One region of the Klebsiella sp. R445 genome, then DNA from elsewhere that is predicted to be linked to it. Evidence: predicted binding sites of a transcription regulator. Region 1 holds the regulator's gene; the other holds the start of a gene.
What was found. Region 1 encodes PhoB, which activates phosphate uptake and scavenging genes when phosphate is short. Its sites were predicted from a motif close to CTGTCATAAAACTGNCNNAT; they were not measured.

Region 1 (3,420 bases):
GTGAAAGCAGATGATTATGCTAACTCTATATTCTCAACCAAAACTATTCACCATATTGAGAGAAAACCCATGGCTAATCATGCGAACAAAAAAGCAGCAGGCGTTCATTAATTACGCGGCGAAAAAGTGACTGCAAATGAAAATGACCAGCCGGAGCTGGTCATTGGCAAGTAATGCTGACAGACAGGCGGTCAGGCGCTTTTTTTGGCAATTAAACGTTCCGGGAGCAGGAAGCTAAACCGCGTCCCCTTGCCCAGGGTACTCTCAATTTCCAGTCGGCTGTCGTGATGATTAACCGCATGTTTGACGATAGCCAGCCCCAGGCCACTGCCGCCGGTCTGGCGCGAACGGGCTTTATCAACGCGATAAAACCGCTCGGTCAGGCGCGGAATATGCTCCGGCGCAATACCGGGGCCGTTATCCTCGACGCTAAACAGCGCGCCATGCGGTGCCCGCAGCCAACTGACGGAGATCTCCGTCCCGGCAGGGGTATGGTTAATGGCGTTATACACCAGGTTGGATATCGCGCTGCGCAGCTGCTCTTCATTGCCGAGCACCTGCAGGCTGTCATCCACCGTGAAATGCAGGGTGTGCTTCTGCTGGCTAAGGGTCTGCGCTTCGCGCTCCACCACCCGCAGCATCATCGGCACGTCAATTTTGTCATTCATCGCCAGGGTTGGTGCGGCTTCAATGCGCGACAGGGTTAACAGCTGTTTGACCAGTCCTTCCATGCGCTGAGTTTGCTCGCGCATGGTATGCAGCGCTTTCTCGCGCGTCATCCCTTCCAGCACCTGCTCCTGCATCATCTCCAGATAGCCCTGCAGCACCGTCAACGGCGTGCGCAGCTCATGGCTGACGTTAGCAAAAAAGTTGCGCCGCGCACCTTCGAGCTGGTGCATCTGCGTGACGTCGCGTGCCACCATCAGCCACTGTTTGTCGCTGTAGGGCATCACGCGGATCTCCAGATGGCGAGCCGTATTGAGCACCAGATTGAGAGGTTTGGAGAAGTCCCTGTTTTTGAGGTAGTTAGCAAATTCAGGGTAACGCAGAAGGTTGAGAATGTTTTGTCCGCTGTCGTCCGGCCAGCGCAGATTCAGGATCTGCTGCGCCAGACCATTACACCAGAAGATGGCGCCCTCCTCCGTCGTCAGCACCACCGCATCGGGCAATGACTCCGCCCCGCTACGAAAGCGTTTGATCAGACTGCCCAGCTCGCGTCGGCGCTTTTTATTACGCATCTGCATCTGGTGGAGGCCATACAGCAGCGGCTCCCAGCTGCCGCTACCCGGCGGCGGCGTCATGCTGCGGTCAACCCACAGCCACCATGACAGGCGCATAAGGTTCCAGAAATGCCATATCAGCAGGCCGGTCACCGCCGCCAGCAAAAACCACGGCAGATGACCAAAAATCGCCCCAAGGATCAGGGCCGGTATACAACATAAGAAAAGCTCAAGCGCCAGCCTTTTCCATGACAGCCGTTCCAGCACGGTTCACACTCCTGTCGATATTCAGAAACGAGCGGAGAAACGATACCCCGTGCCGCGAACCGTTTGTACCATCCGGTCATGGCCGCTAAGTTCCAGCGCTTTACGTAGACGACGAATGTGCACATCCACCGTTCGGTCTTCTACATACACGTTCGTACCCCAGACGTGATTCAGCAGCTGTTCGCGGCTGTACACGCGTTCCGGGTGGGTCATAAAGAAATGTAATAATTTAAATTCCGTTGGCCCCATGTCCAGCGGACTTTCACCGGTCATCACGCGATGCGAGGAAGGATCCAGGCTAAGGCCTTGCATTTCAATTACTTCTTCTACCGCCATCGGCGAAATTCGACGCATCACCGCTTTGATACGCGCCACCAGCTCTTTCGGTGAGAAAGGCTTGGTAATGTAATCGTCGGCCCCGGTTTCCAGGCCACGAACGCGGTCTTCTTCTTCGCCGCGTGCGGTCAGCATCACCACCGGAATATCCCGGGTCATCGCTTCGCGCTTCAGCTGTTTAATAAACTGCAGACCCGACCCGCCCGGTAGCATCCAGTCAAGGAGAATCAAATCAGGCCAGGGTTCATTGAGTTGATTCACCGCACTGTCATAATCTTCCGCCTCGACGGGCTGAAAGCCGTTTTGCTCCAGAACAAAGCAGACCATTTCGCGGATCGGTGCTTCATCTTCAACGACCAGAATTCTTCTCGCCATTATTTACCCTGTGTTTTTTAGCCATCAGTATAGAGTGCGGCGTCATTATGCGTCAGTTTTGTGACAGATTTATGAAAAAAATGACCGTCTGATGATCGGAGATTTCGAATGATGACAAGGAGTAACCGACAATCCGATTGCTGCTCGGGGAGGCAAGCTGAAGGATGAAGGGTATAATGCGCTCATGCTTTTTCGTCAGGAAAAAATCATTATGCGCATCATTCATACCTCTGACTGGCACCTGGGTCAGAATTTTTACAGTAAAAGCCGTGCCGTCGAACATTCGGCCTTTCTCGACTGGCTGCTGTCCAACGCCCAACAGCACGAGGTCGATGCCATCATTGTCGCCGGTGATATTTTTGATACCGGATCGCCCCCCAGCTACGCCCGCGAACTGTATAACCATTTTGTGGTGCAGCTTCAGCAGGCCGGCTGTCAGTTGGTAGTGCTGGCCGGCAACCATGACTCGGTCGCGACCCTGAATGAATCCCGCGACATCCTGGCCTTTTTGAAAACCACGGTGGTGGCCAATGCAGGCCATGCTCCCTTTATCCTGCCCCTGCGTGACGGCACCCCCGGGGCTGTTTTTTGCCCGGTGCCGTTCCTGCGCCCGCGCGAGCTGGTCACCAGCCAGGCGGGACACTCCAGCGGCGAGAAGCAACAACAGCTGTTAAGCGCTATCAGCGACTATTATCAACAGCAGTATCAGCAGGCCTGCGACCTGCGCGGCGACCGCCCGCTGCCGATTATTGCCAGCGGTCACCTGACCACCGTCGGCGCCAGTAAAAGTGATGCGGTACGCGATATCTATATCGGGACCCTGGAGGCGTTTCCTGCCAGCCATTTCCCGCCGGTTGATTATATTGCGCTCGGCCATATTCACCGGGCGCAGCTGGTCGGCGGCAACGAGCATATTCGCTACAGTGGCTCACCGATCTCCCTCAGCTTCGACGAAACGGGGAAAAGTAAAAGCGTCAATCTGGTGACCTTTACCGACGGCCATCTGACAGACGTGAGCCCGCTGACGGTACCGGTGACCCAGCCGCTGGCGGTCCTGAAAGGCGATTTCGCCAGCATCAGCGAACAGCTCACCCAGTGGCGGGACGCCCCAGCGGACCCCGTCACATGGCTGGATATTGAAATCACCAGCGACGAATATCTACATGATATTCAACGTAAAATTCAGGCCCAGACCGACGACCTGCCGGTGGAAGTGCTGCTG
Region 2 (3,420 bases), 2.6 Mb from region 1:
TCCGGCGGCCCGGCAGGCGCACAGCTCTCCCTGGCAGGTGCCCATGCCGATACGCGTGCGGCGGCGTAAATCGAGCAGGCTGTTGACCGCTAAATTTTCGACGGCGTACTGCACTTCACCGGCGGTGACCATTTCGCATTCGCAGATCAGGCTGCGGTGCTGGCGGGTATCGCCCAGCCAGGCCGGAGTGCGGTCGCCGTGGCGATAGAGGGCGGAGCCGCGCAGCGGTGCGGGGAGCGAGATGATTTTCTTCACCGTCACCTCCGGTGCTTCTGCGGAGCCGGGCAGCGGGGTCTCGGCGGTGGTGCAGGCAACCTGATGGTCGAGCTTGCGGCACACCGCATCCGTCGCCCATTCCGCCATCAGGCGATAGGTCATCAGCTTGCCGCCGGTGATGGTGATAAACCCCTCCATGCCGTCGCGGGCAGCGTGATCGAGCAGCACAATGCCGCGGCTGACGCTGCGCCCGCTGGGGTCATTATCGTTCGCCACCAGGGGACGCACGCCTGAGTAGGCGCGCAGCACCCGGGTACGGCCGAGGACCGGGGCCAGCTTTTCCCCTTCGCGCAGCAGAATGTCGACCTCGGCCGCGGTGACCCGGTTGTCATCAATCTCATGGTCGTCGATATGCACCGAGGTGGTGCCAATCAGCGAAATGGTATCCCCGGGCACCAGAATATCGGCATCGGCGGGCTGGCGGCAGCGGTTGATAACCTGGCGGTTAATACGGTGGTCGAGGATCAGCAGCGATCCCTTGGCCGGGAACATCGCTACCCGCAGATCGGCATATTCGGCGATCCGCTGCCCCCAGATCCCGGCGGCATTGACAACCACGCGGGCGTGCAGCGTGCGGCTTTCGCACTGTTGGGTGTCGTAGTAGGTCACGCCGCTGACGCGTGCGCCCTGGCGGATAAGCCCGGTAATTTCGCAGCCGGTCAGAATGGTGGCGCCATGCTCTCGGGCATCCAGCATATTGGCGGCGCACAGGCGAAAGGGGTCGATAGTGCCGTCGGGCACCTGCACGGCGCCGAGCAGTGCCGGGTTGACGGTGGGCTCCATGCGGCGCGCGTCTTCCGGCGACAGCTGGCGGGTGTCAATGCCGGCCTGCTGGCAGGCGTTGATAAAGGTTTGCTGCCACCCGAGGTCGTCCTCGGGAAGGGTAATAAACAGCCCGTTGGTGGGTTCAACGCAGTGGCGGGCGATGCGGCGCAGGATCCGGTTTTCGCTGATGCACTCCCTTGCCGATTCACTATCGGTCACCGCGTAACGGGCGCCGCTGTGCAGTAGCCCATGGTTACGCCCGGTCGCGCCGGTGGCAATATCGTGACGTTCAACCAGCGTCACCTGCAGCCCGCGGAGTGCACAGTCTCTCGCGATCCCTGCGCCCGTTGCGCCACCGCCGATGACGATGACATCACACTCACGGATTTCGGCCATCTTTCGATCCCTCTACTTTCGTTTAACGCCATTTAGCCATACAAAGCTTATGGTTTGTTTGATTTCGAGCATATTCGAGCATAATTTGCTCGGGATATGTGATTTTATGCTCAAAATGGAATGTTCTGTCATATTTTTGTAACAAAGCGTGCGATGTTTCACAGTATCCGGGTCGGGCTTTGCCTACCATCCCGCCACATCAGAAGTGAGTGATTAGATTAGATTTTTCTTATCGAACTCATCAGCAGAGAAACCATGGCCACGGAGGCTGTTATGTTAACTATTTTTAAACCCGCGCCACATAAAGCGCGCTTACCGGCGGCGGAGATCGACCCGATGTACCGCCGCCTGCGCTGGCAGATTTTCATCGGTATCTTCTTTGGCTATGCGGCTTACTATCTGGTTCGTAAGAACTTTGCGCTGGCAATGCCCTATCTGGTCGAACAGGGCTTTTCGCGCGGCGACCTCGGTTTCGCGCTTTCGGGGATTTCGATTGCCTATGGATTTTCGAAATTCATCATGGGGTCGGTATCCGATCGCTCGAATCCGCGCATTTTCCTGCCGGCGGGTCTGATTCTGGCGGCGCTGGTGATGCTGGTGATGGGCTTCGTCCCGTGGGCCACCTCCAGCATTATGGTGATGTTTGTGCTGCTGTTCCTGTGCGGCTGGTTCCAGGGGATGGGCTGGCCGCCTTGCGGGCGAACCATGGTGCACTGGTGGTCGCAGAAAGAGCGCGGCGGCATTGTGTCGGTGTGGAACTGTGCGCATAACGTCGGCGGTGGGATCCCGCCGCTGCTGTTCCTGCTGGGGATGGCCTGGTTTAACGACTGGCATGCGGCGCTATATATGCCGGCATTTGGCGCGATACTGCTGGCGGTGTTTGCCTTTGCGATGATGCGCGATACCCCGCAATCCTGCGGCTTGCCGCCGATTGAAGAGTATAAAAACGACTACCCGGACGACTACAGCGAACAGCATGAACAGGAGTTGACCGCCAGGCAGATCTTCCGCCAGTACATTATGCCGAACAGGCTGCTGTGGTATATCGCCGTGGCTAACGTGTTCGTTTATCTGCTGCGCTACGGCATCCTTGACTGGTCGCCGACCTACCTGAAAGAGGTGAAGCATTTCGCGTTGGATAAATCGTCCTGGGCCTACTTCCTGTATGAGTATGCCGGGATCCCCGGGACGCTGATTTGCGGCTGGATGTCGGACAAGGTGTTTAAAGGAAATCGTGGGGCGACCGGGGTGTTCTTTATGACGCTGGTGACGATAGCCACCGTGGTTTACTGGCTGAACCCGCCGGGCAATCCAGGGGTTGATATGGCCTGCATGATTGTGATCGGCTTCCTGATCTATGGTCCGGTCATGCTGATTGGTCTGCATGCGCTGGAGCTGGCACCGAAGAAAGCCGCGGGCACCGCTGCCGGCTTTACCGGGCTGTTTGGTTATCTGGGCGGTTCGGTGGCGGCCAGCGCTATCGTTGGCTATACAGTGGACTTCTTCGGCTGGGACGGTGGATTTATGGTGATGATTGGCGGTAGCGTGCTGGCGGTGCTGCTGCTGATCGTGGTGATGATCGGCGAAAAACGTCATCACCAGCAGCTGAAACAGAGTTAATAAAGGACAAAGAAAAAGGGAACGCATGGCGTTCCCTTTATTCCTTCTAGTCCTTCTATTCCTTCCGCTGGTTACATCTCAATTTCGATGTCACCTTGCGCCCGGCAACAGCAGGGCAAAATCTCGCCGGGCTGGATAAACGCCAGCGGTTCGGTCAGCCAGTCTACCTGGCCGGACACCAGTCGCGTGCGGCAGGAGCCGCAATAGCCAGCACGGCACTGATATTCCACGTCGATGTTATGCGATTCCAGCGCGGCCAGCAGGGAAGGGTGTTCATCCTGACACTCAAGGTGAGTGTCAGAAATCTTCAAAAAAATGCGTTTCATCAGAGCTGGAAGTTGCTCAGGTCATCGGCATCAACTT

Region 2: glpT (glycerol-3-phosphate transporter) is a predicted target of PhoB. The motif match lies at 1,563-1,582, and genes of this name have one in related genera.

What each region holds. Positions count from the first base shown of each region.
Region 1 is NZ_CP180446.1:2,040,693-2,044,112, forward strand. Features, by position in the region: gene phoR (two-component system sensor histidine kinase PhoR) at 192-1,487, opposite strand; gene phoB (phosphate response regulator transcription factor PhoB) at 1,509-2,198, opposite strand; gene sbcD (exonuclease SbcCD subunit D) at 2,410-3,420, shown strand, end outside.
Region 2 is NZ_CP180446.1:4,781,482-4,784,901, forward strand. Features, by position in the region: gene glpA (anaerobic glycerol-3-phosphate dehydrogenase subunit A) at 1-1,437, opposite strand, end outside; gene glpT (glycerol-3-phosphate transporter) at 1,711-3,057, shown strand; gene yfaE (ferredoxin-like diferric-tyrosyl radical cofactor maintenance protein YfaE) at 3,129-3,383, opposite strand; gene nrdB (ribonucleotide-diphosphate reductase subunit beta) at 3,383-3,420, opposite strand, start outside.